2 regions of the Pseudarthrobacter sp. YAF2 genome follow, and region 2 is predicted to be linked to the other one. Evidence: predicted binding sites of a transcription regulator. Region 2 holds the regulator's gene; the other holds the start of a gene.

Region 1 (14,526 bases), on a different contig from region 2:
GGTCCAGAACCACGGCCTGGAGGTTCCCGCCGTTCTCCTCGGCGACCCGGCGCTGGCGCTGGTACCCGGCTCCGCGGCGGATGATCTTCTCGACGTCGGCGAGTTCGTCGGAGCAGCGCAGCTTGGCCGCCACCGGCTCCAGCCGGTTCAGCGTCTCCAGCAAGTGGTCGGTGACCAGCTGCTCCTTGCCCGCGGCGTCCAGGATGATGATGGCGTCCATGCCGTACCGGGCGGCGCGCCACTTGTTCTCCTGCACGTGCCACGGCGGCATGGTGGGAATGGTGCCGCCGTTGTCCAGGGTGGTGGAGAACTCGTCCACCAGGCACTGCGTGAGGGCCGCGATGGCGCCCACTTCCTCCAGCGTGGCCAGGCCGTCGCAGATACGCATCTCGATGGTCCCGAGCGCTGGCACCGGCCGGATGTCCCAGCGGATCTCGGAGATGGTGTCGATGACGCCGGTGGTGGTCATGTCCTGCACATAGGACTCATATTCCTCCCAGGATTTGAACTGGAAGGGCAGGCCTGCGGTGGGAAGCTGCTGGAACATCAGTGCGCGCTGGGAGGCGTAGCCGGTGTCCTCGCCACCCCAGAACGGGCTGGACGCGGAGAGCGCCTGGAAGTGCGGGAAGTAGTTGACCAGGCCGTCCAGGACGGGCAGTGCCTTGTCCCGGCGGTCCAGTCCCACATGCACGTGGACGCCGTAAATGACCATCTGCCGGCCCCACCACTGGGTCCGGTCGATGAGCTTGGCGTACCGCGCCTTGTCAGTGACCGGCTGCAGCTGCGGCGGGCTGAACGGGTGGCTGCCGGCGCAGAACAACTCCACGCCCATGGGGTCGGTGATTTCGCGGACGGCGGCGACGGACCGGTTGAGGTCCTCTTTGGCTTCGGCGGCCGTCTCGCAGATGCCGGTAACCAGTTCCACGGTATTGAGCAGGAGTTCCTGCTTGATGTGCGGATGTTCGTCGTCTTCGTTGAGTTCCGGGTGGCGGGAGGCCACGCCGCGGAGCACCTGGTTGGCCACGGACGCGAGCTCGCCCGTCTTCCCGTCCACCAGGGCAAGCTCCCACTCAACACCGAGGGTTGACTGCCTCGATGACGCGAAGTCGATCTTCACACTTTTCCTTACTGTCCGGTTTGCCGCTGGCTGATGCCGCTCACAGGCTGCGCCGGCTGGCGAACGGATGGTCCAAGTCTAGTCCAGGGGTAGCATCGTATTGATGGCTCCGTTCCCCATGCGTCACACCCCTGCCAGGACCAACACTGCCAAAACCAGTCCTGCCAAATCCTTCCCTCTCCTCCTGGCCCTGTCCGCCCTGGCACTGGCCTCCTGCACGGCCGCCCCAGCTCCGGCCCCGCCGTCGTCCTCCGCCCCGCCTGCAAGCGCTTCCGCCGCAGAAAGTACGACGCCGGCAGGACCTTCCGCTTCACCCTCGCCTGACGCAGGCTCCCGGCCCCTGGGGTGGGGGCCGGAGCAGCGGGACCAGGACGCCGCCGCGGCGGCTGTGGCGGCGATGTCGCCGGAGGAAAAGGCCGGGCAGGTCCTGCTTCCGTTCTTCAAAGGCAACCAGGTGGAAGCCCACGCGGCGCTCATCCAGCGCCTGCACCTGGCCGGGTCCATCATCATGGGCGACAACGTGCCGCGCGACCCCCAGGGGAAGGTTGACGTAGCTGCCATGGGTGCCGTCAACCAGCGGCTGCGGCAAGCTGTGGCCGCGGACGGCCGGCCATGGCCCGGGATCATCGGCGTGGACCAGGAGGGCGGTGCAGTGGCGCGGCTGGGCGCCCCGCTCACCGAATGGCCCGCGCCCATGAGCTACGGCGCTGCGGGGAGCGAGGACCTGACCCATCAGGCCGGCAAAGCATTGGCTGCCGAACTGGTGCCGTTGGGGTTTGACCTCGATTTCGCGCCCGACACGGATGTGACCATTGGACCCAAGGACCCCACCATCGGCGCCCGCTCCATGTCCGCCGATCCGGCGGTGGCGGCATCGCAGGGCGTGGCGTTCTCCCGGGGCATGCTGGACGCAGGCATCCTTCCCACCGTCAAGCACTTCCCGGGGCACGGCTCGGTGACAACTGACTCCCACCTCAGCCTCCCGGTCCAGCCGGCCACCATTGATGAACTTCGGGGCAGGGACTGGAAACCGTTCCAGGCCGCCGTGGCCGCCGGTCTGCCGGTCGTCATGACCGGGCACATCGCCGTGCCCGCGCTGGAACCCGGCGTCCCGGCGTCGCTCTCCGCGCCAAGTTACGCGGCGCTGCGGAACCTGGGCTTCCAGGGTGTGGCAGTGACCGACGCCCTCAACATGGGCGCCGTGGAAGAGCAGTACCCGGCCGGCGCTGCCGCCGTGAAGGCCCTGGCCGCGGGCGCCGACCTGCTGCTGATGCCCGCCGACGTGGAACAGGCGCATGCCGCCATCCTGCAGGCCCTGGCCGCCGGAACCCTCCCGGCCGCGCGGCTCGATGACGCCGCCCGCCGGGTTGCCACCATGATGGTCTGGCACGCACGGACGGCGGCCCCTGCAGGGGCACCCGGAGGCGGTGCTCCGGCCGGGAGCGGCGCCGGGTTGTCGGCCAAGGTCTCGGCGTCCGCCGTGACGGTCCTGTCCGGCCCCTGCAGCGGACCCCTGGTGCCGGGTGCAATACGCGTCGAGGGCGGGGGACCGGGGGACCGGGAACGCTTCGAAACCGCTGCCGCCCGTGCCGGCCTGGCAGTTGGCTCCGGCCCCGTGGTCAACCTCATCGGCTTCGGCGGCAAACCGGCAGGCGGCGACATCGCGGTAACCCTGGACGCACCTTGGCCGCTGCAGGACTCCGGCGCCCCGATCAAGCTGGCGCTCTACGGCCGCAATGACACCGCCTTCGACGCCCTCGCCGCCGTCCTGGCAGGGAAGGCGACGGCCCCCGGAAAGCTGCCTGCCGCCGTCGGGCCCTATCCTGCCGGAACCGGTTGCAGCCCGTGACCCGGGAGCGGGATTAGCGGGGGAACGCGTTTAATGGTCGGGTGCCCATTCTGAATAAAGACATGACCCTCTGCATCTCGCTCTCCGCCCGTCCCAGCAACAACGGGACCCGGTTCCACAACCACCTTTACGGGCAACTGGACCTTAACTGGATCTACAAGGCGTTCGCGCCCACCAACCTTGAGCAGGCCATCGCCGGTGTCCGCGGCCTGGGCATCCGGGGCTGCGCCATCTCCATGCCCTACAAGGAAGACGTCATAGCCCTGGTGGACGAGATGGACCCCTCCGCCAAAGCCATCGATTCCGTCAACACCATCGTGAACACCGACGGCCATCTCAAGGCGTACAACACCGATTACACGGCCATCGAACAACTGCTGGCCACCAACTCAGTCCCCACGGGCTACTCCGTGGTGGTGCAGGGCTCAGGCGGGATGGCGAAGGCCACGGTGGCGGCCCTGCGGGACGCCGGCTTCACCGATGTCACGGTGGTGTCCCGGAACGAGGCTTCCGGCCGGGCGCTCGCGGACCAGTACGGTTTCCGGTGGCGTGAAGCGCTCGACGGCGGGACGGCGGACTTGATCATCAACGTCACCCCGTTGGGGATGGCCGGCGGGACGGAAGCGGACACCGTGGCTTTCCCGGCGGGGGCCATCGAAGCGGCCCGCTTGGTGTTCGACGTGGTGGCCCTGCCGGCCGAGACGCCGCTGATCCGTGCCGCCCGAGCCGCAGGCAAGCCGGTCATTACCGGTGCTGAGGTGGCCACCATCCAGGCGCTGGAGCAGTTTGTCCTGTACACCGGAGTGCGGCCCACGGCGGAGCAGGTGCAGGCGGCCGAGGAATTCATGCGCGCCCAATAGGCAGGTCCGGCAGGAGCTGCCCAGTGCCGGTCAGGCAGGCTCGACCACGATCGCCACCCGGTCCTCGCCAATCCGGGTCAGGACCAGGGTGGCGGCCTTGCCGGCGCCCTTCTTGCCGGAACCCTTGCCGGCTGCCTTCCCGCCCGGCAGCAGCTGCTTCCGCAGCTCTTCCGGGGTTACCGCGGTGCCCCGCTTCTTGATGTCCAGCACGGTGATGCCCTCCTGCTTTACCCAGGCTTTGAGCGCCTTGACGTTATAGGGCCTCACCTCCAGCACCTTGTAGGCCTTTGCGAACGGCGTGGCCATGAGCTCCGGCGCGCAGATGTAGGCGATGTGCTCATCCACCAGGTGGCCGCCGAGTTCCAGGGCGACATCGGCAACCAGGCCGGCCCGGATCACGGCGCCGTCGGGTTCGTACAGGTAGCCCTCCACCGGTCCCACCGGGGCCGAGGGGCCGGCTCCGAAGTCGTCCGCGCTGGTCAGTTCGGCCGCACCCTCGGAACCAAGGACCAAGGCTGCGCGGCGCACCCCTGGCCGGCTGACCGCGTTGAACCACAGGGTCACCTCGGTGACGTCTCCGGCTACCGACACCCACTGGGCCTCGCAGCCTGCGGGCACGGATTCGTGCGGCATGCCGGGGCCCATCTTCACGCCCACTGCCTTCCCCGACGCCGCGAGCGATTCAACGAATGACAACGGGGGTGAGAACGCCTCGGGGTCCCAGATCCGCTTGGTGCCGGACGTGGAGGTGACCCGCCGGGCAGGATCCAGCCAGACACCGTCGACGCCCTCCAACGGCACCGTTTCCGCGTCCGCGTGCACCACGGTGGCATTGGGGAAGGGGATCAGGTTCACCGTGGCACAGGCCGCGGTGGTCTCGTCCATCTCGACGGCGGTCACGGTGAGGTCCAGGGATGCCAGGGCCAGGGAATCGGCGCCGAGGCCGCAACCCAGGTCCGCCACGTGGTTGATCCCGGCGGCGGCAAAGCGCTGCGCGTGGCGCGCCGCGACCTTCAGGCGGGTGGCCTGCTCCAGGCCGGCCTGGGTGAAGAGCATCTGGCGGGCGAACTCGCCGAACTTCGCCTCAGCCTTTGTGCGCAGCCGTGACTGGGTCAGAACGGCGGAGACAAGCCCGGCCGGATGGCCGGCCTTCCGGAGGGCGGAGTTGAGTTCGAAGGAATCCTCGTCCCGGTAGGGGCCCAGGGATGCCAGCAGCTCCCAGCCTTCGGGGGTCAGCAGCGGTGCAATCTGGTCCTGGGGAGCGTGAGCCATGGGTTCCAGCCTAGTGGAGGAGCGTATGCCGGGTTGCCGATAGTGTTGAGACCATGGATGAAAGCGCAGCCCCCGGGGAGACCGGCGAACACGGACCCAAGGAACGTGGTCCTGCCCGGTTTGCCCGCCCGGTCCTGATCGCTGCCGCCGTAGTGGCAGTGGTCTGCATCGCGCTTCTGGTGATCATTTTCCTCCTCGACACGTTCAACGCCACCGTCTATTCGGTGGGCGGCAACGACATCGCGGACAACACGCAGGAAGCCCGCGATATCCGCGGGCTGTACGACGGCGCCCGGGCCGGAAGCATCTTCTTCCTCGTTGCTGCGCTGCTCGCCGCCGCCGCTGCGGGCTGGGTGCTGTTCCGGGGCCGGAAACAGGGCGGCAGCGATGCCGACGGCGGCGAAGACGTGGACTTCGACGATCTGGGCCGCTGAGGCTGCGGGAGCCCGCGGGCCCGCTACTGCGTCCAGGAATGGTGCGAAACAGAGTACGCCCATGACGAAAAGTTGGCACTCACCTTGACCGAGTGCTAACCCTTACATAGAGTCTTCATTAGCACTCTCCCCCGGAGGGTGCTAACACATGAAGAGCTGCCAGCCAGGCTGCTGCCGGCACCGCGACGACGGTTTGCCAGCCACGGCGGAAAGCTTTCCAGTCCACAAATTTGCTGACGAAAAGGAGAGGTCCGAGTGTCGGTCTCTATTAAGCCTCTTGAGGATCGTATCGTTGTCCGCCCGCTCGAAGCCGAGCAGACCACGGCTTCCGGCCTGGTCATCCCGGACTCCGCGCAGGAGAAGCCGCAGGAAGGCGAAGTTGTTGCAGTAGGCCCCGGCCGCTTCGAAGACGGCAACCGCGTTCCGGTTGACGTAGCAGTTGGTGACGTCGTCATCTACTCCAAGTACGGCGGAACCGAAGTCAAGACCGGCGGCACCGAGTACCTCGTGCTGTCCGCCCGCGACGTCCTGGCGATCGTCGTAAAGTAACTCTTTCGGATCCCCGTGCTGCCGGCCACGCTTCTGCTGGCCGGCAGTGCGGGGTTTCTGTCTTTGAAAGGACAAAACCATGGCAAAGCAGCTTGCGTTTGACGACGCTGCCCGCCGGGCCCTCGAGGCCGGCATCGATAAGCTCGCCAACACCGTCAAGGTGACGCTCGGCCCCCGCGGCCGCAACGTCGTCCTGGACAAGAAGTGGGGCGCCCCCACCATCACGAACGACGGCGTCACCATCGCCCGCGAAGTCGAACTCGACGACCCCTACGAGAACCTTGGCGCGCAGCTGGCCAAGGAAGTAGCCACCAAAACCAACGATGTTGCCGGTGACGGCACCACCACCGCCACCGTCCTGGCGCAGGCCCTGGTCAAGGAAGGCCTGCGCAACGTTGCCGCCGGCGCTGCCCCCGGCCAGATCAAGCGCGGCATCGAAGTTTCGGTCGAGGCCGTAGCTGCCCGCCTGCTGGAGAACGCCCGCCCCGTTGAAGGCAGCCAGGTTGCCAACGTTGCCGCCATCTCGGCGCAGAGCGACGAGATCGGCGAACTCCTCGCCGAAGCCTTCGGCAAGGTGGGCAAGGATGGCGTCATCACCATCGAAGAGTCCTCTACCACCCAGACCGAACTGGTCCTCACCGAGGGCATGCAGTTCGACAAGGGCTACCTGTCCCCGTACTTCGTCACCGACGCCGAACGCCAGGAAGCTGTCCTTGAGGATGCCCTGATCCTGATCAACCAGGGCAAGATCTCCTCCATCCAGGAATTCCTGCCGCTGCTGGAAAAGGCACTGCAGAGCTCCAAGCCGCTGTTCATCATTGCCGAGGACGTCGACGGCGAGGCCCTGTCCACGCTGATCGTCAACCGCATCCGCGGCACCCTGAACGTCGTGGCCGTCAAGGCACCCGGCTTCGGTGACCGCCGCAAGGCCATGCTCCAGGACATCGCCACCCTGACCGGTGCGCAGGTTGTTTCCCCGGAACTGGGCCTGAGCCTGGACACCGTTGGCCTGGAGGTGCTGGGTACCGGCCGCCGCATCACCGTCACCAAGGACAACACCACCATCGTCGACGGCGCTGGTTCGGCCGAGGATGTTGCAGGTCGGGTAGCCCAGCTGCGCGCCGAGCTGACCCGCACCGACTCCGACTGGGACCGCGAAAAGCTCCAGGAGCGCCTGGCCAAGCTGGCCGGCGGCATCGGCGTCATCAAGGTGGGCGCTGCCACCGAGGTTGAGCTGAAGGAAAAGAAGCACCGCATCGAGGACGCTGTTTCCTCCACCCGCGCGGCCTTGGAAGAAGGCATCGTGGCCGGTGGCGGCTCGGCACTGATCCACGCCCTCAAGGCCCTGGATGAGGACCCGTCCGTCAAGGCACTCGAAGGCGACGCCGCCGCTGCTGTGGGGATCGTCCGCCGCGCCCTGGTTCAGCCGCTGCGTTGGATCGCCCAGAACGCCGGCTTCGACGGCTACGTCATCACGTCCAAGGTGGCCGACCTGGAAACCAACAACGGTTTCAACGCAAAGTCGGGCGAGTACGAGGACCTGATCGCTGCCGGTGTCATCGACCCCGTCAAGGTCACCCGCGCAGCCCTCCGCAATGCGGCATCCATCGCTGCCCTGGTTCTCACCACGGAGACCCTGGTGGTGGAGAAGCCCGCCGAAGAGGACGAGCACGCAGGCCACAGCCACTAAGGCTTCGCCTTGAAGGCTTGACGAAAAAGGCTGGTCCGGCATGTGCCGGGCCAGCCTTTTGCGTGCCTTCTGCAGGACGCCTCGGCTGCCTTGCCTGGGCACGCCGCCAGGGTTCCTTGGGCGGACGGAGCGACGTCAGGGGGACGGTGGGGTCAGGTCGCGGCCATCTCCGCCGTCTCAACCCCGCCCGCGCGTTCGTACACCAGCGATACCGCCCCTTTCGGGTAGCTGCGGGCCGGCTCGGCGAGGCGGTACGACGCGGGGACGGTGCCGGCGTCGAACAGGCGTTTGCCCTGACCCAGCGTGACCGGGTAAAGCCAGAGGTGGAGGCGGTCCAGAACGTTCGCAGCCAGCAGTGAGCGGATCAGGACTCCGCTGCCGAACATGTGCACCTGCCCGTACTCGTCGCGGAGCCGTCCCGCGGCCCTCTCATCGGGCAGCACCGTGGTTCCGGCCCAGTCCGGGGTGGACGCAGTGCGCGAGACGACGAACTTGGGCACCCGGTTGAGTGCATCCGCAATCTCCCCTGACTGGTGCGGCCAGTAAGCCGAAAAGATGTCATAAGTGTTCCGGCCAAGGAGCAGGGCATCCATTCGGCCGATCTCTGCGGCGATGGCCGCGCCGGCCTCGTCGTCGGAGACAGGCGCCTGCCAGCCGCCGAAGGCGAACTCGCCGTGGGTGTCTTCCTCCCGGCCGCCGGGAGCCTGGTAGACGCCGTCGAGGGTGATGAACAGGTTGGCAACGATGAATCCCATGCGTCCAGTGTGGGAGGCCGCTTGTGCGCTGTCCAGAGCCGCGGGGCCGGCACGTGGCAGGATGATGCCATGCTGCTTCTTGAGCTCGTCAAAACCTCCGACGCCGTGGCGTCCACACGGTCCCGGCTTGCGAAGGTCGAGGCTCTTGCGGACCTGCTGCGCCGGCTTGAGCCCGCGGAGATTCCGACGGCGGTGGGCTTGCTGGTGGCGAAGCCCCGGCAGGGGCGCGTCGGAGCGGGGTGGCGCAGCGTGGCGGCGGCCAAAGCGGAACCGGCCGGGGCAGCAAGCCTCACCGTTGCCGACCTCGATGCTGCGCTGGACAGGCTGCTCGCCACCGCGGGAGCAGGTTCGGCGGCAGGCCGCGCAGCCACGCTCGGGAACCTGATGACGGCCGCGACGCCGGGGGAGCAGGCCTTCATCTCGGGCGTCTTGCTCGGGGAACTGCGCACCGGCGCCCTCGACGGCGTCCTGACGGATGCCGTGGCCCGCGCGGCGGACAGGCCGGTCGCTGCCGTACGACGCGCGGCGATGCTTTCGGGGGATCTGGGCGGCACCGCCCTGCTCGCCATGACAGGGACCGCAGCCGAGCTTGAAGCGGTGGGCCTCGTCGTCGGCCGCCCCGTGCAGCCCATGCTTGCCGCCACGGCCTCCAGCCCCGGCGAAGCCCTGGAAACCACCGGGGAAGCCTCGGTGGAATACAAGCTCGATGGCGCCCGCATCCAGGTCCACCGGGCCGGCAAGGACATCAGCATCTACACCCGCAACCTCGCCGATGTCACGCACAGGCTCCCGGAGGTGGTGGAACTGGTGCGCGGGCTGCCGGTGCAGGATGTGATCCTCGATGGCGAGACCCTCGCCCTCGACGAGGACGGCGGCCCACGGCCGTTCCAGGAAACCATGTCACGGTTCGGCGCTGATGCAGCGCGGGAAACGGTGCTGCATCCCTGGTTCTTCGACGTGCTGCACCTCGACGGGCGGGACCTGCTCGACGAGCCGTTGTCCGCCCGCATCGACGCGCTGGAACGGATAGCTCCGGGACACCGGATCCCCGGCGAGATTACGGCAGACCCGGCCGTGGCTGAACGGGTGTCCCGGGACGCGTTGGCTGCCGGTCACGAGGGCGTGGTGGTGAAGAGTATCGGATCCGCCTACGCCGCCGGACGGCGGGGATCCAACTGGGTGAAGGTGAAACCCGTGCTCACCTACGACCTTGTGGTGCTCGCCTGTGAATGGGGGTCGGGGCGCCGGACCGGGCTGCTTTCGAACCTGCACCTTGGAGCACTGGATCCTGAAGGAAACTTCGGTGAGCCGGGCGGCTACGTGATGGTGGGCAAGACCTTCAAAGGGCTCACCGATGAACTGCTGCGCTGGCAGACGGAGAAATTCCAGGAACTCGAGGTGCGGCGTACCGCCGGAACCGTATGGGTTGAGCCGGTCACCGTCGTCGAAATAGCGATCGACGGCGTCCAGCAGTCACCCCGCTACCCGGGCGGAATCGCCCTGAGGTTTGCCCGGGTGAAACGCTACCGCGACGATAAATCCCCGGCGGAAGCCGACACCATCCAGACCCTCCGCGCCCTGCTGCGTCCCTAGCGTGCGGATGGTTGGTGGCGGGTCAGTTGCGGGTGCCGCCGCGCTGCTGCCTCAAGTTCCGTGCCGCTGCCGCAGGCCGCCGCTTGGCCACCACCCGGTAGAAAAGAAGGACCGCGACCGCGGCCGCGACGATGCCCACGAGGTTCAGCAACAACTGCAGGGCCGAGCCGGCCGCCTTCGGGAACTCACCCAGGACCAAAGCCACCGCCACATATCCGGCCGCCGGCACGGTGGTCACGGAGATGAAGACCCCGATCAGTGCCGCGGACCGCCGGCCAATGATCGACAGCATTCCCGCGAATCCCGCCAGGATGGCAACGATCAATGAGTAGGGGCCGGGATGGTAGATGAATTCGACGGCGGATCCCTTGTCCAGGGCATCGCGGGGGAAGAGGCCCAGCGGGATCGACAGCCAGGCCGTCAAAGCCGCCAGAAGCATGGCGACCGGAAACCCGACGCCCAGGGCGATGGCTGCACGGCGGCCAAGCTTCCACTGCCGGGTGGCAAGCGAAACGGCGAGGGCGGCCAGCGGCCCGAACTCGGGACCCACCGCCATGGCGCCCACAATCGCGATGGGGGAATCGGTCACAATGCCGATTCCGGCGAGCTGCGTTGCCAGCACCAGGAAGGCGAGGAAGTTCCACGTGAGCCTGGAATCCTCGCCTGTTTGCCCTGTCACATCGTCCCAGATCATAGCGTCCGCACCGTCGCCCGGTGCGGCGTGCTCCGCCCGGTCGGCATCCCTGGACAGGACGAATTCCGGCGTGGTCATGGCAACGGAGCCCACGTCGCCGATCTTCAGGACCTCAAGCTTCTCCAGGAGTTCCTCCACGGACTCCCTGGCGATCTGGACGTCGATGACATCACCCGGCGGCACCACGGACGCGCTGGAGATCAATGCGACACCCGCAGTTCCCACCTGGTCCCGGCAGGCCTTCAGCGTCACCTCGGACAATTCTCCGGGCACGCAAATCCGCAATTGGACGATCACGCCGGCTCCCTTCCACACCTGGGCCCAGCTTAGTTCGCGCCGGACTCCGGATTGGCCCTTCCAAACCCCGGTGCGTAGGCTGGATGCTTTGGCCGGCCGGTGGTGTGAGGGGTTCGAAGTGTCGATGACGGGGATCCGGACGGCACCGGCAACGGCAGGAACCGTCCCCGGCCGCAACCGCAAACCGACCTTCCGGCCCGAGGTCCAGGGACTCCGGGCCTTGGCTGTCCTCATGGTCGTGGCCTACCACGTCTGGTTGGGCCGCGTGTCCGGCGGTGTGGACATCTTCCTGCTGATCTCCGCCTTTCTGCTCACGCTCTCCTTCGTCCGCAAAGCAGAGTCCGGCCAGCCCTTCCGGCTGATGGCGCACTGGCTGCACCTCTTCAAGCGCCTGCTGCCGGCCGCCGTCGTCGTGATCCTCGGGGTGCTGGCCGGCACCTGGCTGATCCTGCCCCAAGGCCGCTGGCCGCAGGTCCTGGACCAAGCCTGGGCGTCGCTGTTGTACAGCCAGAACTGGCTGCTGGCAGACGCCGCAGTGGACTATTACGCACAGGACCATGCCGGAGCCAGCCCACTGCAGCACTTCTGGTCGTTGTCCATCCAGGGGCAGGTCTTCATCCTCTGGCCGCTCATTTTCGCCGCCACCGCCGCGGTCCTGCGGGCCGTCCGCCGGATTCCCCCGCTGGAGCGCACCACCTACCGGGGATTGCTGGCTGTGGTTTTCGGCGCGTTGTTCGCCGCGTCCCTGGCCTATTCCATTGACCAGACCGCCACCAACCAGGCCTACGCATACTTCGATACCGGCGCCAGGCTCTGGGAGTTTGCCCTCGGGTCCCTGCTGGCGCTCGGGTTGCCGTACCTCAAGCCCGGCCGTGCGCTGCGGGTGGTCCTGGGCTGGGCCGGGCTTGCGGGCATGGTGTCATGCGGGTTGCTCCTCACCGTCGACAGGTCCTTCCCCGGCTACGTGGCCCTCTGGCCCACGCTGGCTGCTGCCGCCATCATCGTCGCCGGGCAGTCCGGCAGCCGTTTCGGCGTGGACAGGCTCCTCAGCAGCAGGCCGGCCGTCGCCTTGGGCGACAACTCCTACGCGCTTTACCTCTGGCACTGGCCGGTCCTGGTGCTGGCGCTGGCGGCCACGGGGGTGGAGGCGCCGAACCTCAAGCAGGGCCTCGGCATCGTTGCCGCCGCCGTCGTGCTTGCCATCCTTACCACCCGCTTCGTGGAGAAGCCGTTGCGGGACTGGCACTGGCCCAAGCTCCGCGCCTGGCGTACCGCCGTCGTCATTGTTGCCTGCGGAGCCCTGCTGGCCGGTCCCGTGGCCGTGTGGCAGACATCGCTCACCGCGGAGGAAAGCGCGACGGCGGCACAACCCCGCGAGCTGACGCCGGGTGCGCTGGCGCTCACCCCGGAGAACGAAAACTTGCCGGCTCCGCGCGCGAGGACCATCCCCGGGCCAACCGCACTGGACAACGACTGGGCCGGGATCGACTCGCCCTGCACAGGTTCAAACGCCACCAGTGACCCGATTCTCGAGGGGTGCCGGCAGGAGGTCCCGGAGGAACCAGCCACCAAACGCATCGTGGTGCTGGGGGATTCGCATGCCCAGCAGTACCTTGCCGCGCTGGCCCCGGTGGCGGCTGCACGCGGCTGGGAACTGGTGACACTGCTAATGCCGGCATGCCGGTTCGGCGCGGAATCTGACGCCCGGAACGCCGAATGCAATGCCTACAACAGGGCCAGTTCCGCCTACGTCCTGGAACACCTTCCGGACGCTGTCTTCACGGTGGCGACGCTGACCCACGAAGAAGCCCCGTTCGAAACGGAGGTCCCCGGCTACCTTCAGGGAGTCGCTCCGTTTGCCAACGCGGGAATCGAGATCGTGGGCGTCCGGGACAACCCCAGGTTCACGTTCAACATGCCCCAATGCGCACAACGCCATGGCGCCGACGCGCCGGCCTGCAATCCGGCACTGGCCGAGTCCCTCGTTGAGCCGTCGCCGCTGGAAAACTACCGCGGCAAGGTGCCGGGCCTGCACCTGCTGGACATGAGCGACTTCATCTGCGCCCGTGGCGTCTGCCCTGCCGTGGTGGGGAACGTCTACGTCTATAAGGACGACAACCACCTGACCCGGACGTACGTGGAAACCATGATCCCCATGTTCGAGCAGCGACTGTTGGCCGCAACAGGATGGAGCTGAGTGCGGTTGCTCACATTGCGGGCCTGGAATAGGGGGATCGGGCCGGAGGTTCTAATATTTAGTCAACACTTTCTGCCCCAGGAACGCCGTACCCCAACGGTGGTCCCGCAGGATCGTCTGCACAGGCCAGTTCCGTAATTACGGGCTGGTCATCGGCTGCAACCCCTACCCGCCCAGCAACCAAGGTAAGAGGCGCACTCATGACCGAGCCCGAACACAATCCCTTTGGCTTCATTGGCCTGACCTACGACGACGTCCTGCTCCTGCCGGGCCACACCGACGTCATCCCTTCCGACGCTGACACCTCGTCGCAGATCTCCAAGCGGATCAGTGTGCAAACCCCGCTGCTTTCGGCCGCCATGGACACCGTCACCGAGTCCCGCATGGCCATCGCAATGGCCCGCCAGGGTGGCCTGGGCGTGGTGCACCGCAACCTCTCCATCGCCGACCAGGCCGACCAGGTTGACCGGGTCAAGCGGAGTGAGTCGGGAATGATCACCAACCCGCTGACCATCCGCCCCGAGGCCACGCTGCGGGAGCTGGATGACCTCTGCGCCCACTACCGCGTTTCGGGCCTCCCCGTGGTGGACGAGGACAACCGCCTGCTGGGCATCGTCACCAACCGTGACACCCGCTTCGTGCCGGAGTCCGATTTCCCGCTGCGGCTGGTCAGCGACGTCATGACCAAGATGCCCCTGGTCACCGGTCACGTGGGCATCAGCCGGGACGAAGCCTCCCACAAGCTGGCCACCAACAAGATCGAAAAGCTCCCGCTCGTGGACGAGCAGGGCCGGCTCAAGGGCTTGATCACCACCAAGGACTTCACCAAGGCCGAGCAGTACCCGTTGGCCACCAAGGACGACGAAGGCCGCCTCCGCGTGGGTGCAGCCATCGGCTTCTTCGGGGACGGCTGGGAGCGCGCCATGACCCTGGTGGACGCCGGGGTGGACGCCCTGTTCGTTGACACGGCCAACGGGCACTCCCAGGGTGTGCTGGACATGATCCGCAGGCTGAAGTCCGATCCTGTTGCCGCGCACGTGGACATCATCGGCGGCCAGGCTGCCACCCGCGAGGGCGCCCAGGCACTGATCGACGCCGGCGCCGACGGCATCAAGGTGGGCGTTGGGCCGGGCTCGATCTGCACCACCCGCGTTGTGGCCGGTGTGGGTGTTCCGCAGATCACGGCCATCTACGAGTCCGCCAAGGCTGCCATTCCGGC
Region 2 (9,243 bases):
GCCAAGTGATTGAACCATCTGGTCCGAGTTCTCGAACAGGACAACTTCGGTCCGGATGCCCGGCAGGGAGTGGGGAAATTCCCCGGGGCTGCCGTCGCCTGTATTGAGCCGGCGCTTACCATTTGCTGATTCAGTCATGGTGCTGGCCCGCAGGCCTGTGGTCCCCTCGAAATTCTTCATCCAGTTTTTCCGTGCCGGAAAGGGGCGCCCGTTGCACGGTGCTCCTTGCCCAGCGATCCCTTCATCTTACGCCAGCGGGAGCCGCCGACGGATACGCCGGGTCCCTGCCTATAGCCGCGGGTACGGCCGTTAGGTATCAACTTCATATCGGCCTCATATCGTTCCCGTTGCAGTTGGGCCGTGACGGCCAAAGAACGGCTGTGGGGCCGTACCCCTGTGTAATGCTGGAAATCCAGCAGCTGCTGGAACTCCAGGCCGCCAGGGGATCGGCCCGCCACGCCAGGAAAGGACTAGGGCAGGACAGTGCCGGAAACCTCTGTGCCCAAAAGGGCAGGCCGAACGAAGGGCCGCTTGCGCCCGGCTGTCCTGGCAGGAGTCCTGGTGCTTGTTCCCGTCCTTGCGGGCTGCACCGCCGAGGGCGGCCCGTCCCCCACCGGCACCCTCGCATCTGTCCCGGCGACTGGCGGGACCATGCCGGACGCACCTTCCACCAGCGCCCCGCTGGAAACCACGCAGTCCTCCAACAAGGCACCCGTGTACTGGATCGGCCGCAGCGGCGGCAACATCTTCCTGTACCGCGAATTCCGCGACGTCCCCGAGCAGGACAACCCGGTCACCCGCGCGTTGCGCGCCATGATGTCGGAGAAGCCGCTCGACCCCGACTTCTTCACGCCGTGGCAGAATCCGGACAAGCTGGCCACATCGATTTCAGGCAAAGACGTCATCACGGTGGACGTTTCGGCTGACGCCTTCAACAGCAACCTCGACGCCGACATGGCTGCGCGCGCCATCCAGCAACTGATTTACACGGCCACGGCCGCCGCCGCCAGTTCGGGGCTGATCGACACCAGCCAGCAGGTCCGGGTCCGGATCCTCGTGGACGGGCACACCGACTACGTCGCGTTCGGCAAGATCCAGTTGGGCGCCCTGATGACGCGCGCCGCCGGCCTGGTGGCACCGGTCTGGATCATCGATCCGCAGGAGAACACCGAGGTCCCCGGCGGCAGCGTGAAGATCACTGGCCGGAGCACCTCACCCGGAGCAAAACTTCACTGGCAAATCCTGCAGGTGGCGGACAACGGTGCCGGCAAGACACCCTTCCTGAGCGGCGAAACGACCGCAGCTGCGGAACAGGGCCAGGCAGGCGCCTTCACGCTGGCCCTGAACCTGCCGGCCGGTGACTACGAGCTCCATGTAGCGCAGGCCGGCTCCGGCGGAGAGCCGGACCGGAACGAGGACACACGGTCCTTCAAGGTGCGGTAGTCCAGCGCCCCAGGATGTCGCTGGCCAGCACGACGGCGGCCGGGCCGGCGGTGGAGGACCGCAGGACGTGGTGTCCCAGCAGGGCCGTCACGGCACCGTTATCGCAGAGTTTCGTCACCTCGCGGGGGCTGATGCCGCCTTCGGGGCCGACAATCAGCAGGACCTCGCGGGGCCCGGCACCCGTGCTCCCCTGCCACGCTTCAAGAACAGCCCGCAGGGGCCTTACGGCGTCTTCGTGCAGGATGACGGCCAGGTCCGCGGCCGCCACGGCGGCGCACAGCCCGGACGTTTCGACGGCGGCCCGGACCTCGGGGATCCAGGCGCGGCGCGCCTGCTTGGCGGCGGCGGCAACGGCCGACTGCCATTTGGCGTGGGCCCGGGCGGCCCGGTCCCCCTTCCAGCGGACAATGGAGCGTTCGGACTGCCAGGGTATGACCGCATCGATGCCCAGTTCCGTCGCTGTCTCAATGGCCAGTTCGTCCCGGTCGCCCTTGGCCAGTGCCTGTGCCAGCACCAGCCGGACCTCGGGCCTGTCTTCCGCCGCCACGGTCCCGCACTCCACCTCAAGCATAGAGGAGGACGCCGTTGCCACCTTGCCGGTCATGCGGATGCCGGCTCCGTCGACTATGTCCACTGCCTCCCCCGGCGACAAGCGCTTGACGGTGACGGCGTGCCGGGCTTCGGGGCCCTCCAGGACAAAGACCTGTCCGGCAGCCAGGCCGTCAAGTGAGCCGGGGCTGGTGAAAAATACGGGGTTGCTCACCGCTACAGGTTACCGAGCCGGTCCCGGAGCTTGGCGAACATGCCGCCGCTGGCAGCGAGCTTTCCCTCCGTGATCTGTTCCCCGCGGAGCTTGGCGAGCTGGCGCAGCAGGTCCTCCTGCGCGGCGTCGAGTTTGGCGGGAGTGTCGACCTGGAGGTGGACCTTCAGGTCACCGCGCCCGTAGCCCCGCAGATGAGTGACGCCCAGCCCGCGCAGGGTGATGATCTCCCCAGACTGGGTACCGGGTTTGACGTCGATTTCCTGGCTGCCGTCGAAGGTTTCCAGGCTGACGTCAGTGCCGAGGGCGGCCGCGGTCATGGGAATGTGCAGGGTGGCGTGCAGGTCGTCGCCTTCCCGGACGTACGTGGCGTCGTTGTTGACCCGGATCTCCACATAGAGGTCGCCGGCGGGTCCACCGGCGGGACCCGCTTCGCCCTGCCCGGAGAGCTGGATGCGTGTGCCGGTGGCAACGCCGGCCGGGACCTTAATGGTCAGCGACCGGCGGCTGCGGATGCGGCCCTGGCCGCTGCATTCGTTGCAGGGATCCTTGATCACCGTGCCGAACCCTTCGCAGGTGCCGCACGGGGCCGCCGTCATGACCTGGCCCAGGATGGAGCGGACGGCCCGCTGGACCTGGCCGCTGCCGCCGCAGATATCGCAACGCTCCGGGTGGGTGCCGGGGCGGCAGCATGATCCCTCGCACGTGGGACAGACAACGGCGGTGTCCACTTCGAGCTTCTTGTTGACGCCAAAGACGGCATCGCGAAGGTCGATCCGGACACTGATGAGTGCGTCCTGTCCCCTGCGCACCCGGGACGCCGGACCGGACGTGCCGCCGGCGCCGAAGAAGGTATCGAAAATGTCCTGGAACGCGAATCCCTGGCCTGCGTAGCCGGCGCCGCCGAAGCCGTTGTCCGTTCCGTTCTCGTTGCCGGTGGTGTCATAGATGCGGCGCTTTTGGGGGTCGGAAAGGACCTCATAGGCGTGAGTGACTGCCTTGAAGCGTTCCGACGCGTCCGCTCCCGGGTTTACGTCCGGGTGCAGGGTGCGGGCCAGCTTGCGGTAGGCCTTTTTGATCTCTTCGCCCGTAGCTTCGGGTGAGACTCCAAGGACGTCATAGTGGCTGCTCAAAGTTGTATCTCTTCCTTGTTGTACTGCGTGCAGTTGGGCCCGGTCTCCGGTCTTGCAGCCGAAGGTGCTCCGGCAGCGGAGGGTCAGGGCCCCAAAATCCTGGAAAGGTAGCGTGCCACGGCCCTGACGGCGGCCATGGTCGTGGGGTAATCCATCCGTGTGGGGCCAAGGATCCCTACCTTCGCGGCGCTGTCAGGGCCATAGGCGGTGGCCACAACGGAAGCCTCGGCGAGGCCGTCGTAAGGGTTCTCCCTTCCGATGCTAACTGCCACACCGCGGTGGTCCTGGGCCATTTCGCTCAACAGCCGCAGCATCACCACCTGCTCCTCGAGTGCTTCGAGCACCGGCCCGATGCTGAGTGGGAAGTCTACGTTGGATCGGGCCAGGTTGGCCGTTCCGGCCATGACCATCCTGTCTTCCCGGCTGCTCTGGGCCAAAACCTCGAGCCCGAGCGCCAGCGCGTGCGCGGCCTGGCGCTGAGGGTGCGGCGCAGCAGCCACGACGGCCGGCAGCGCCTGGGCGAGGTGGCTCAGTGCGGTGCCGCCCAGGGCTCCGAGGAACCTGGTCCGCAGCTCAGCGAGTCCTTCATCACCGAGGTCCTGGCCGACGTCGATAACCCGCTGCTCCACCTTGCCGCTGTTGGCAATAAGCACCACCAGGACTTTGCGCGGGGCCAACAGCACGAACTCGATGTGGCGGACAAGGGCCCTGCTCAGGTGCGGGTACTGGACCACGGCCACCTGGTTGGTCAGCTGCGACAGCAGCCGGACGGTGCGTTCCAGGACGTCGTCAAGGTCATCCGCGCCCTCCAGGAGCGACTGGATGGCACGGCGCTCGGCCGCCGACAGGGGCTTGACCGCTGAGATTTGGTCCACGAACAGGCGGTAGCCCTTGTCCGTGGGAATACGCCCTGCGCTGGTGTGCGGAGCGGTGATCAGGCCCTCATCTTCCAGCGCCGCCATGTCATTGCGGATGGTGGCGCTGGAAACGCCGAGATGATGCCGTTCCACCAGCGCCTTTGAACCAACGGGCTCGCGGGAGTGGACGTAGTCCTCCACGATCGCCCGCAGCACTTCCAGTTTGCGTGGCTCGCTCACTCTCCACCTCCATCCACGGTCCGGGGCGCGCACCCCGTCCGGCGCCGCCCCAGGGTTAGCACTCGACATGCCTCAGTGCTAACAGTCTATTATGCCTCGACCCGTTGTTAGCATTGGTACCGCTCCGGGCGAAACTCCGGAGGTGAGGACCTAACGCGAGGCGGATCGAATCCATGGACTACCAGAACTGGGGCCCCCGCGGGATCTCCGCCCCGGCCCGGACCGAACTGCCCGAGGTCCCCGTGGAGCGCGGCATGGTGCTTGAGGAAGTCCAATCCGGCTGGGTGGGAGCTGTCACCCGGGTGGAGAAATCGGGCGGCATGCACGTGGTGGCCCTGGAGGACCGCCGCGGAAAGTCGCGTTCCTTCCGGCTTGGCTTCGGGTTCCTCCTGGAGGGCCAGCCCATCCGGCTGATGCCGCCGGCACCGGCCCCGGCTGCTTCCGGCCCCGCCGCCGGACGGACCGCCTCCGGGTCGGTACGGGTCGCCGGGCAGCGGGCCCAGGTGGCAAAGGCCAGCCGGATCTGGGTGGAAGGCAAGCATGACGCCGAACTCGTGGAGAAGGTGTGGGGAGACGACCTTCGGGTCGAAGGCATCGTCGTCGAGCCCCTGCACGGAATCGACGACCTCACCGCCGCCGTGGCGGACTTCAGGCCAGGGCCGGGGAGGCGACTTGGGGTGCTGGTGGACCACCTCGTGCCCGATTCCAAGGAATCGCGCATCGCCGAGGCCGTGATGGCGTCCCCGGGCGCGGCCGGAAATGTCCTCATTGTCGGCCACCCCTACGTCGACGTGTGGCAGGCCATCCGGCCCGCGGTACTGGGCATCCCGCAGTGGCCGGCGATTCCCCGCGGGCAGGACTGGAAGACGGGCATCCTGAAAGCCTTTGGCTGGCCGCACGCAACAAAGGAGGATATTGGGCTGGGGTGGCAGAAACTCCTGGGAGCCGTGCGCACCTACGCCGACCTGGAACCATCGCTGCTGGGACGGGTTGAGGAAGTGATCGATTTTCTTACCGCGCCCTGACGGCCGCCCCCGGTCCGCGACCAAGTATTCTGGATAGTGCGATGCCTGATTTTGGCAGCGTTGCACCAAGTCCTTATTTGTAGTCAGCACCACTTGCACCCAGAAGGAAACAGACTGTGGCAGAAAACGCACGTGATCACAGGGACGGCCAAGGCCGTTCCGAGTACCATGGCGTCCCCGCCAATGCGCTGCCGCTCACGGCCAGCGAAGACCGCCAATGGGCCACGCTGGCCCACTTCGGCGGGATCCTGGGGTGCATTCCGTCCCTGCTGATCTACCTGATCTTCCGGGACCGCGGACCTTTTACCGCGCAGGAGTCAAAGGAAGCGCTGAACTTCAGCCTGCCGCCTACCATCGCCGCGGTGCTGGCCAACATCCTGGTGTTCATTCCGTACGTGGGAAACATCTTCGCCGTCATCGCCACGCTGATCTGGGTGGCGCTGACCTGCTTCTCGGTGGCCGCGGGGATCCACGTCAACCGGGGCCAGCCGCACCGCTACCCGTACAACCTGCGCTGGATCAAATAACGTTAGTCGGGCAGGATACGGCGGACCACGGCGTCAGCCAGGAGGCGGCCCTTCAGCGTGAGGACCAGCCGTCCGTGAAATGCCGGGGCCGGTTCCACCAGGCCATCCGCGATCAGGCCAGCCACTTGATGGCGTCCCAGGGCGCTCAGCGTCGAGACTTCAAGCCCGGACTGCAGGCGCGCCTCCAGCATCACCCGCTCCAGCCTCCTGGTATCCGGGTCCAGGGTTTCCCGGCCCGCCGCCGGGGAAAGGCCCTGCGACAGCCGGGTCGCGTACGCCGCAGGGTGCTTGACGTTCCACCAGCGCACCCCGCCGACATGTGAGTGTGCGCCGGGGCCAATCCCCCACCAGTCATCGCCCCGCCAATAGGCCAGGTTATGGCGGCAGGCCTGCTCCGGGGTCCGTGCCCAGTTGCTGACCTCGTACCAGCCGAGCCCGGCTGCGGTGATCAGCTGGTCGGCGAGCTCGTACTTGTCGGCGTGGTCGTCGTCGTCTATTCCGGGGACCTCGCCGCGCCGCATCTGCGCGGCGAGCTTGGTACCGTCCTCGACGATCAGCGCATAGGCGCTGATGTGGTCGGGCTCATAGGACAACGCTGTTTCGAGGGAATACCGCCAGTCCGCAAGCGATTCGCCGGGCGTGCCGTAGATCAGGTCCAGGCTGACGGCAAGTCCGGCCTCCCGCGCCCACTGGACAACCTGCGGAACCCGGCTCGGTGTGTGGGTTCGGTCAAGGACCTTCAACACGTGCGGGACGGCGGACTGCATGCCGAACGAGACCCGCGAGAAACCGGCATCCTTGAGGATGGCAAGGGATTCAGGCGTGACCGAGTCGGGATTGGCCTCGGTGGTGACTTCCGCGCCGTCTTCGATTCCCCACTGGTCGATGGAGGTACGCAGGATCAAGGCGAGGTCGTCGGCCGGCAGGAGCGTGGGGGTTCCGCCGCCGAAGAAGACGGTGCTGAGCTTGCGCGCCGGGATGCCGGAACGCTGCAGTACCTGCGCGGCCAGCGCCACTTCCGAGACCGCCGTGCCCGCGTAGGCATCCTGGGATGCGCCGCCGCCGAGTTCCGTGGCCGTATACGTGTTGAAGTCGCAGTACCCGCAGCGCACAGCACAGAACGGTATGTGGACGTACAAGCCGAACGCCCGGTCCGCCGCACCGTCTGCTGCCTGTGCGGGCAGCAGACCGTCCGACGGCGCCGGGTCGCCAAAGGGAAGAACGCTGGGCATCAGCGGGTCCCCCGCTGCGCGGTGGTCACTTCTTCTTGGCCTTGTCCTTTGATTCGTCCGTGGTGAGCGCGGCGATGAACGCTTCCTGCGGAACTTCCACAGTGCCCACCATCTTCATGCGCTTCTTGCCTTCTTTTTGCTTCTCCAGCAGCTTGCGCTTGCGCGAGATGTCGCCGCCGTAGCACTTCGCCAGCACGTCCTTGCGGATGGCGCGGATGCTTTCGCGGGCGATGATCCTGGAACCGATGGCTGCCTGGATGGGCACTTCGAACTGCTGCCGCGGGATGAGTTCGCGCAGCTTGCCGGTCATCATCACGCCGTAGGCGTAGGCCTTGTCCTTGTGCGTGATGGCGCTGAAGGCATCCACCTGTTCGCCCTGGAGCATGATGTCGACCTTCACCAGGTCGGCTGCCTGCTCGCCGTCGGCCTTCCAGTCCAGGGAACCGTAGCCCCGGGTCTTGGACTTGAGGATGTCGAAGAAGTCGAACACGATCTCTGCCAACGGGAGGCGATACCGGATTTCCACCCGGTCCTCGGACAGGTAGTCCATCCCGCCCAGGACGCCGCGCCGGGCCTGGCACAGTTCCATGATGGCGCCCACGAATTCGTTGGGAGCCAGGATGGTGGCGGACACCATGGGTTCACGCACCTCGGCGACCTTGCCGGTGGGGTACTCGCTGGGATTGGTGACCTGGACCACCTTCTTGTCCTCCAGGGTGACCTCGTACTCAACGTTCGGCGCGGTGGAAATGAGGGCCAGGTTGTATTCGCGTTCCAGGCGTTCGCGGGTGATCTCCAGGTGCAGGAGACCCAGGAAGCCGACGCGGAAACCGAAGCCCAGCGCCGCGGAGGTTTCCGGCTCGTACACCAGGGCGGCGTCGTTGAGCATGAGCTTTTCGAGGGCGTCACGGAGTACCGGATAATCGGCCCCGTCCAGTGGATACAGGCCGGAGAACACCATGGGCTTGGCGTCGGCGTAACCGGGCAGTGACACGGTGGCCGGCTTGGCCAGGTTGGTGACGGTGTCGCCCACCTTGGATTGACGCACATCCTTCACGCCGGTGATCAAGTAACCTACTTCACCGACGCCGAGGCCCTTTGACGGTGTGGGTTCCGGGGAGCTGACACCGATTTCCAGCAACTCGTGCGAGGCCCTGGTGGACATCATCTGGATGCGCTCACGGGGGTGGAGCATGCCGTCCACGACGCGAACATAGGTAACAACACCCCGGTAGGTGTCATAGACGGAGTCGAAAATCATGGCACGGGCCGGTGCGTCGGGGTCGCCCTTCGGGGCGGGCAGGTCGCGGACGATCTTGTCCAGGAGCGCCTCAACGCCGACGCCGGTCTTTCCGGATACACGCAGGACGTCCTCCGGGTCGCCACCGATGAGGTTGGCCAATTCGGCTGCATACTTCTCCGGCTGCGCTGCCGGAAGGTCGATCTTGTTCAGCACCGGGATGATGGTGAGGTTGTTCTCCATGGCCAGGTAGAGGTTGGCAAGCGTCTGCGCCTCGATACCCTGGGCCGCGTCCACCAGGAGGATCGCACCCTCGCAGGCGGCCAGGGACCTGGACACCTCGTAGGTGAAGTCCACGTGGCCCGGCGTGTCGATCATGTTCAGCGCATAGCTGACGCCGTCCACTTCCCACGGCATCCGCACGGCCTGGGACTTGATGGTGATGCCGCGCTCACGCTCGATGTCCATCCGGTCCAAGTACTGGGCCTTCATGTCGCGTGCCTGGACAACCCCGGTGGACTGCAGCATCCGGTCAGCCAGCGTGGACTTTCCGTGATCAATATGCGCGATGATGCAAAAGTTCCGAATGATTGCCGGATCTGTCGCGGCGGGCACCGGTGCGGTGCGGGCCATGGGAGACACGCAGGGTCCTTACTGTTGGCATTGTTTGCAGCCACCCGGCAGGCACCCCAAAGGTGCCAAGCGGTTTGACCGCACATCTTGAATATCCAGTGTCCCACGTCCCGGGCCGCGGTACCGCATCCCACCCGCCACAGCGGGGGCATC

Evidence for each region. The regulator HrcA, encoded in region 2, represses chaperone genes, less so after heat shock. The targets are predictions, from matches to a motif close to TTNGCACTCGNNNNNNNCGAGTGCNAA.
Region 1: the regulator HrcA is predicted to act here: its motif matches at 5,605-5,631, upstream of groES (co-chaperone GroES).

What each region holds. Positions count from the first base shown of each region.
Region 1 covers NZ_JBFRDA010000002.1:212,835-227,360, reverse strand. Annotated here, with positions in the region: gene AB4Y79_RS02980 (glutamate--cysteine ligase) at 1-1,117, opposite strand, end outside; gene AB4Y79_RS02975 (glycoside hydrolase family 3 N-terminal domain-containing protein) at 1,515-2,966, shown strand; gene AB4Y79_RS02970 (shikimate 5-dehydrogenase) at 3,008-3,826, shown strand; gene AB4Y79_RS02965 (THUMP-like domain-containing protein) at 3,857-5,098, opposite strand; gene AB4Y79_RS02960 (hypothetical protein) at 5,152-5,532, shown strand; gene groES (co-chaperone GroES) at 5,788-6,081, shown strand; gene groL (chaperonin GroEL) at 6,161-7,771, shown strand; gene AB4Y79_RS02945 (dihydrofolate reductase family protein) at 7,924-8,526, opposite strand; gene AB4Y79_RS02940 (ATP-dependent DNA ligase) at 8,596-10,119, shown strand; gene AB4Y79_RS02935 (DUF389 domain-containing protein) at 10,142-11,110, opposite strand; gene AB4Y79_RS02930 (acyltransferase family protein) at 11,235-13,307, shown strand; gene guaB (IMP dehydrogenase) at 13,508-14,526, shown strand, end outside.
Region 2 covers NZ_JBFRDA010000019.1:21,971-31,213, reverse strand. Annotated here, with positions in the region: gene AB4Y79_RS18060 (PhoH family protein) at 1-138, opposite strand, end outside; gene AB4Y79_RS18055 (GerMN domain-containing protein) at 484-1,443, shown strand; gene AB4Y79_RS18050 (16S rRNA (uracil(1498)-N(3))-methyltransferase) at 1,430-2,206, opposite strand; gene dnaJ (molecular chaperone DnaJ) at 2,209-3,336, opposite strand; gene hrcA (heat-inducible transcriptional repressor HrcA) at 3,420-4,433, opposite strand; gene AB4Y79_RS18035 (DUF3097 domain-containing protein) at 4,607-5,458, shown strand; gene AB4Y79_RS18030 (DUF4870 domain-containing protein) at 5,575-5,985, shown strand; gene hemW (radical SAM family heme chaperone HemW) at 5,988-7,217, opposite strand; gene lepA (translation elongation factor 4) at 7,243-9,099, opposite strand.